2 regions of the Thermomonas brevis genome follow, and region 2 is predicted to be linked to the other one. Evidence: riboswitches for the same ligand, from Rfam matches in the RefSeq annotation. Region 2 holds a riboswitch; the other holds the start of a gene.
The links. Region 2 has a riboswitch for thiamine pyrophosphate ahead of thiC (phosphomethylpyrimidine synthase ThiC). Riboswitches for the same ligand answer to the same signal wherever they lie in the genome.
Positions count from the first base shown of each region.

Region 1: another riboswitch for thiamine pyrophosphate. It lies ahead of H9L17_RS03290 (TonB-dependent siderophore receptor); the one in region 2 lies ahead of thiC (phosphomethylpyrimidine synthase ThiC).

Region 1 covers NZ_CP060711.1:717,844-721,248, reverse strand. The annotation lists gene H9L17_RS03290 (TonB-dependent siderophore receptor) at 1-1,820, opposite strand, end outside; TPP riboswitch at 1,878-1,973, opposite strand; gene H9L17_RS03285 (phosphotransferase enzyme family protein) at 2,019-3,152, opposite strand; tRNA gene H9L17_RS03280 (tRNA-Phe) at 3,202-3,277, opposite strand.
Region 2 covers NZ_CP060711.1:2,007,636-2,011,040, forward strand. The annotation lists gene H9L17_RS09195 (NYN domain-containing protein) at 1-108, opposite strand, end outside; gene rpoH (RNA polymerase sigma factor RpoH) at 207-1,073, opposite strand; TPP riboswitch at 1,278-1,379, shown strand; gene thiC (phosphomethylpyrimidine synthase ThiC) at 1,452-3,263, shown strand; gene H9L17_RS09210 (FAD-dependent oxidoreductase) at 3,260-3,405, shown strand, end outside.

The DNA.
Region 1 (3,405 bases), 1.3 Mb from region 2:
TAGGCCGCGATGCCGGTGCCCTGCGCGCGGGCGCGGATCAGGCCCACGCTGGCGTTGACGCCCAGCGCGTCGGCGAGGCGACCGTTGGCGGACAGCTCCAGACCCTCGTGCACTTCCTCGCCGCGCTGGACGAAGGTGAAGCCGGCGCTGGACGCATCCGGCTGCGCGTACTGGTAGGGCTGGCGGATGCGGAACAGGGACGCGTCGAAATCGAGCCGGTCGTTCCAGCGGTACTTGACGCCGGTTTCGAGCTGGCGCGACAGCCGCGGATCGAGGAATTCGCCCTCGTTGCTGGTCCACGACGGCGCTTCCTTGCCCAGCGAAATCCCCTCGCTGTAGCTGGCATAGGCGGTCAGCGCGGCATCCGGCTTCCACAGCAGCGCGGCCTGCGGCAGCGTCTTGGAGATGCGGGTTTCGCGTTCCGGCACGTCGTGCTTGTCGCGCGCGCGTTCGTGCAGGCGCGCGAACTGGCCGCCCACGATCAGCTGCCAGCGTTCGCCCAGCGACAGGCGATCGACGAGGAACGCGGAACGCTGCCAGCTGTCCAGCCGCCGCACCTTCGGGCCGATCTCCTCCGGCGACGGCGCGAACGCGGGCGGCTCGCCGCCCGCGATGTTGCCGGTGCCGACGTACTCGTTGACGTTGCGGTGGCGGTCGATGCTGCGATGGAAGGCGCTGACGCCGAGGCTGACGGCGTGGCCGATGCCGCCGGTGTCGAAGCGTCCCTCCAGCGTGGCGCGCGCGTTGTCGCCGACGCGGGTGTCGCCGGGATTGCGGTAGTCGTAGATGTCGTAGCTGCCGTCGGGCGCGAAGTAGTTCGGCGGGCTGCCGCTCCAGCAGGCGTCCACGTACCAGCAGCCGTAGGCGAAGGCGACGTTGTCGTCGATCACGCTGCGGCTGCGGCCGGCGGCGAGGCGCAGCTGCCAGTCCTGGTTGAAGGCGTGGCGCAGGCGCGCGCTGGTGTTGGCGGAATGGATGGACACCGGCTGCTGCCACGGCTGGTAGCCGAGCATCAGGGTGGGATCGGGATCTTCAGGCAGCGCCGTGCCGCCCAGCAGTTGGTAGCCGGACACCGAGCGCTGCGCGCTGCTATGGTAGTTGCCGTCCAGTTCCAGCGTCGTGTCCGGGCCGATCTTCCAGTCGGCGGCCAGCGCGTAGAAATTGCGTCGCCCGTCGGCATGATGGACGTAGGACTGCATGTCCTCCCAGGCGACGTTGGCACGCAGGCCGAAGGTCGGCGTCAGCCAGCCGCCGACATCCAGCGCGGTGTAGAGCGAGCCCTGCGAGTCGGTGCCGAGGGTGAGCGCGCGCACGGCTTCCGGGCGCTTGGAGACGAAGTTGACCACGCCGCCGGGTTCCATCACCCCGGCGGTCAGCCCGGCCAGGCCCTTCAGCACTTCCACCTGCTGCTTGTCTTCCAGCGCGATGGCCTGCTCGCCGGTCATCGCCAGATTGTTGCCCCGGTAGCCGGTGCCGGCGTCCAGTGCGAAGCCGCGGATCGCGATGTTCTGGTAGTAGCCCACCGGCGCGTAGTTGTCGCCCAGCGAGGCGTCCTCGCGCGCGAGTTCGCTGAGCGTGCGGATCTGGCGGTCCTCGATCTGCTGGCGGCCGATGACGCGGATCGACGCCGGGGTGTCGCGCAGCGGCGCGTTGCCCCAGCCGTCGATGCCGTCGGCGCGCGGCTTGTCCGCATCGGGAGTCACGAGCACCGGCGCCAGCCTGGTGATCTGCGGATCGTCGTCCACGCGTTCGTCGCCCGGCGCGGCGGTGGCCAGCAGCGGCAGCAGCGCGAGCAGGAGGGGAGTGCGGGAAAGTGTCATCGTCGTCGCCTTCGGTGGGGAGGTCGAAGCGACGGCACGCCGCCGTCCGCGCGGACAGGCTGCGTCAATCAAGCTCCCTACGCCGGTGCAAACCGGATCAGGTTCCAAGGGACTCTCTCAGCCCGGCGACGCCGGGCACCCCCGCTTCAGTGGGCGCGATTAAACCACGAATCCCCGCATGGGACGTGAATCCGCGGCTCAGGCGGTGGCGTGGATCGCGTCCAGCAGCGCGCGTCCGGCAGCGGTGTCGAACCACGCCGCGTGCCCCAGCAGGAAGTCCCGCCAGCCGATGTCGGCCTGCTCTTCCGCGCCGAGCACCCCGAGGAAATAGTCCATCTCCGACAGCGCGAAATCGACGTGCACCAGCGGCAGCAATTCGGCCAGCAGCGCACGTTGCGCCGCATCCAGCGGCAGCACTTCGGCGTAGCCCGCGATCAACGCTTGCGCCGTCTCCGGAAACACCGCCCGCATGCCCTGTTCAAGCTGCAGCCAGGCGACGGCGTTGCGCTCGATCGCGGTGGCGAGGTCGTACAGGGCGAAGGTGGGCGCGCACAGCCCGAAGTCGAGGACGGAGGCCGCTGCCGCGTCGTCGCCTTCGCTGCTCCAGAACAGGTTGGAGACGTGCCAGTCGCCGTGCGTCCACAGGCGCGGCAGGCTCGCCAGCTGCGGTTGCACGCGGCGATGGCGTGCGGCCAGCGCCGACGCTTCGCCGCGCCAGTCGCGTTTCGCGAGATAGCCGGCCAGCGCGGGACGCCGCGCGCACCGCGCCTCGATGGCGTCGAAGAAATCCGGTGCGCGCAGCACGTCGTCGCGCGCGACCAGCAGCGAAGCGCTGCGCGTGGGTGCGACGAAACCGGCGGCGGTGCGATGCAGCCGCGCCAGCATGCGGCCGGCGCTGCGCGCATGGTCGAGCCGCAGCAGCGGCGTCCATGAGGGCACGTCCCGGTACAGATCGATGCCGACGGCCGGCGCATGTACCTCGTACACCCAGTCGCCGCACTGGATCGCGGTGTCGCCGTGGTCGTTCACCAGGATCTGTGGCACCGGCAGACCGCCGTCGCGCAGATGGGCGATGAAGGCGTGCTCCTCCGCCAGCGCCTGCGGCGTGCGCACGCGGACGTGCTGGCGCTTGACGAAGACTTCGCCCGCGGGCGTCCGCACTCGCGCCGCCGCGGAGAATGGGCGCGGGCTGTGCCAGAGGATGCGCGCGGGCCCGCGCAGCGGCGCGAAGCCGGCCAGCAACGCCTGCACGTCCGCGGCGTCGAGCGGCGGGTTGCGCCTTGCGATCTCGTCGCCGCTCCAGCCGTGGATGCGGTGGTTGCTGGCGGTCATGGCGGCCCCATGAAGCAAAACGCCCAGCGCGGGGCTGGGCGTTGCGAAATGGTGGCTCGGGACGGAATCGAACCGCCGACACGGGGATTTTCAATCCCCTGCTCTACCAACTGAGCTACCGAGCCAAAGGTGTTGCGAGCCGCGCATGATACGGGGTGCCGGCGGCTTGGGCAAGCCGTCCGCGCGATGAACGGACGGGCAGGCAAGCCCGTCGGCTAAGGCGGCGTTGAGCCTCGATCGCGGATGATGGCGG
Region 2 (3,405 bases):
CACGTTGGCCATGCCGAGGTCGGCGATCTCGCCCAGCACGTAGTCGAGGGTGGACACCGAGGCGTTGTCGGCATCGATCAGCAGGGCGATCCGCAGGCTGTTCTTCATCGGCTGTCCTCCCCGGAAGACGGCAGCCTAGCAGCTAGAACGCGAACGGCCCGGATCGCTCCGGGCCGTTCGGTGTTGCATCGATGGCGAAGCGGCGCTTACGCCGCGAACAGCGCCTTCATCTTCTTCAGCGCGTTGGCCTCGATCTGGCGGATGCGCTCGGCGGAGACGCCGTACTCGTCGGCCAGTTCCTGCAAGGTCACCTTGCTGTCGGCGTCCAGCCAGCGGCGCCTGATGATGTCGCGCGAGCGCGCATCCAGCTTCGCCATGCCTTCGCGCAGGACTTCCAGCTGGTCGGCCTCGCTGTCGGCGGATTCGTAGGCGGCGGCCGGGTCCTGCTCGTTGGCGACCAGATAGTGCGCCGGTGCGGGCGGGGCGTGGTCGTCGTCGGCGTCGTCGGGCGCGTCGAAGCCGATGTCGCGGCCGGACAGGCGCGACTCCATCTCCAGCACCTCGCGCTCGGACACGTTCAGGTCCTTCGCCACCGCGCTGACTTCCTCGGCGTTGAGCCAGCCCAGGCGGGTCTTGCTCTTGCGCAGGTTGAAGAACAGCTTGCGCTGCGCCTTGGTGGTCGCGACCTTCACGATGCGCCAGTTCTTGATGATGAACTCGTGCATCTCGGCGCGGATCCAGTGCACCGCGAAGCTGACCAGGCGCACGCCCACGGCCGGGTCGAAGCGCTTCACCGCCTTCATCAGGCCGATGTTGCCTTCTTGGATCAGGTCGCCCAGCTGCAGGCCGTAGCCGCTGTAGCCGCGCGCCACGTGCACGACGAAGCGCAGGTGCGACAGGATCAGTTCCTGCGCGGCGGCGATGTCGTTGTCTTCGCGCAAGCGGCGGGCCAGCTGCTGCTCGTCCTCGACGGACAGCACCGGGATCTGGTGGACGCCGCTGATGTAGGCCTCCAGCGAGCCCATGGCGCTGGGGATCGGCAGATTGTTGGCGACGAGCGCGGTGGATGTCATGGCGGGTTCCCTCATGCGGTCGATTCTAGCAGTCGCCATCTATGACTGCTAACCGGGCCGGAAGTTCTGAGCGTTGCATCCGTGGAACGCTGGCCCGTTCAACTTCCATTGGGCCATGCACCCCGTCAAGGCGATGTGGGGACGTTCCGGGCGGGGACAAGCCCGGCCCGGCTTGACAGCGCCGGCGACCGCGCCGATCCTCCCGCACATTCCGAGGGGAGCCCCGTACGGGGCTGAGAAAGCGTCGAGCTGACCCTTGAACCTGATCCGGGTCATACCGGCGTAGGAACGGAAGAAAACGCGCGGCGCCCATGCGGCGGCGCGCGCCGTTGCATCGTCCCGCCCGGATCTCCCGCGTTTCGCACGAGGAGGAGATCCATGCAGCAGCATCCCGACGCCCGTCCGGGCCCCGTCACCACCGGGCCGATCCGCGGCTCGCGCAAGGTCTATCTGTCGCCGCCCGGCCATCCCGACCTGTGCGTGCCGTTCCGCGAGGTCGCGCTGGACGATCCGCACTCGCCGCGGCTGCGCCTTTACGACACCTCCGGGCCCTACACCGAGGACGCCGCCGCCATCGACCTCGCCGCCGGCCTGCCCGCGCCGCGCGAGGCCTGGCTGGCCGCGCGCGGGTTCGAGGACATCGAGGGCCGCGCGGTGCGCCCGGAGGACAACGGCCACGCCAGCGGCGAGCGGCTGGTCGCGCCCTGCCCGGCGCGGCGGCGCCTGCGCCGCGGCCGGCCGGGGCAGCCGGTCACCCAGCTGGAGTTCGCCCGCGCCGGCATCGTCACCGAGGAAATGGTCTTCGCCGCCCACCGCGAGAACCTGGCGCGCACCGCCGCCAGCGCCGAGGAGCTGCAGCGGCTGGCGGCGGGCGAATCGTTCGGCGCCGCACTGCCGGCGCTGGTGACGCCGGAGTTCGTGCGCGCGGAGCTCGCCGCCGGCCGCGCCATCCTCCCGGCCAACATCAACCACCCGGAGCTGGAGCCGATGGTCATCGGCCGCAATTTCCTGGTGAAGGTGAACGCCAACATCGGCAACTCGGCGCTGTCCTCCGGCGTGGCCGAGGAGGTGGAGAAGCTGGTGTGGGCGATCCGCTGGGGCGCGGACACGGTGATGGACCTGTCCACCGGCCGCAACATCCACAACCTGCGCTCGTGGATCCTGCGCAACGCGCCGGTGCCGATCGGCACGGTGCCGCTGTACCAGGCGCTGGAGAAGGTGGGCGGCGACCCGGCGCGGCTCGACTGGGCGGTGTTCGAGGACACCCTGATCGAGCAGGCCGAGCAGGGCGTGGACTACTTCACCATCCATGCCGGCGTGCGCCTGGCCCATGTGCCGCTGACCGTGCGCCGCGTCACCGGGATCGTCTCGCGCGGCGGCTCGATCATGGCGCGCTGGTGCCTGGCGCACCACCGCGAGAACTTCCTGTACGAACGCTTCGACGACATCTGCGCGATCCTGCGCCGGTTCGATGTCGCCTTCTCGCTGGGCGACGGCCTGCGCCCCGGCAGTCTGGCCGACGCCAACGACGCCGCCCAGTTCGCCGAACTCGACACCCTCGGCGAGCTGACGAAGGTCGCGTGGGGCCATGGCTGCCAGGTGATGGTGGAAGGCCCCGGCCACGTGCCGATGCACAAGATCCGCGAGAACATGGACCGCCAGCTCGCCGCCTGCGCGGAGGCGCCGTTCTACACGCTGGGGCCGCTCACCACCGACGCCGCGCCCGGCCACGACCACCTCACCTCGGCGATCGGCGCGGCGATGATCGGCTGGTTCGGCACCGCGATGCTCTGCTACGTGACGCCGAAGGAGCACCTGGGCCTGCCGGACCGCGACGACGTCAAGACCGGCGTCGTCAGCTACAAGATCGCCGCCCACGCCGCCGACCTCGCCAAGGGCCATCCGGCCGCGCAGGCGCACGACGACGCGCTGTCGCGGGCGCGCTTCGCGTTCCGCTGGGAAGACCAGTTCAACCTCTCGCTCGACCCCGACACCGCCCGGGCCTACCACGACGCCACCCTGCCGAAGGAGGCGCACAAGAGCGCGCACTTCTGCTCGATGTGCGGGCCTAAGTTCTGTTCGATGAAGCTCAGCCAGGAGCTGCGCGCGGAGGCGGACGCCGGCATGCGGGCGAAGGCGGCGGAGTTCGCCGAAAGCGGCGGCGAGCTGTACGTGGAGGCGCGATCGTGAGCGCGCGCGTCACCGTGGTCGGCGCCGGCGTGACCGGGCTGGTGGCGGCGCTGGAACTGGCGCTGGCCGGCGCCGAGGTGGAGGTGCTGGAGCGCGCCGTGCGGCCCGGAGGCGCGGGCGCCAGCCGCTTCGCCGGCGGCAT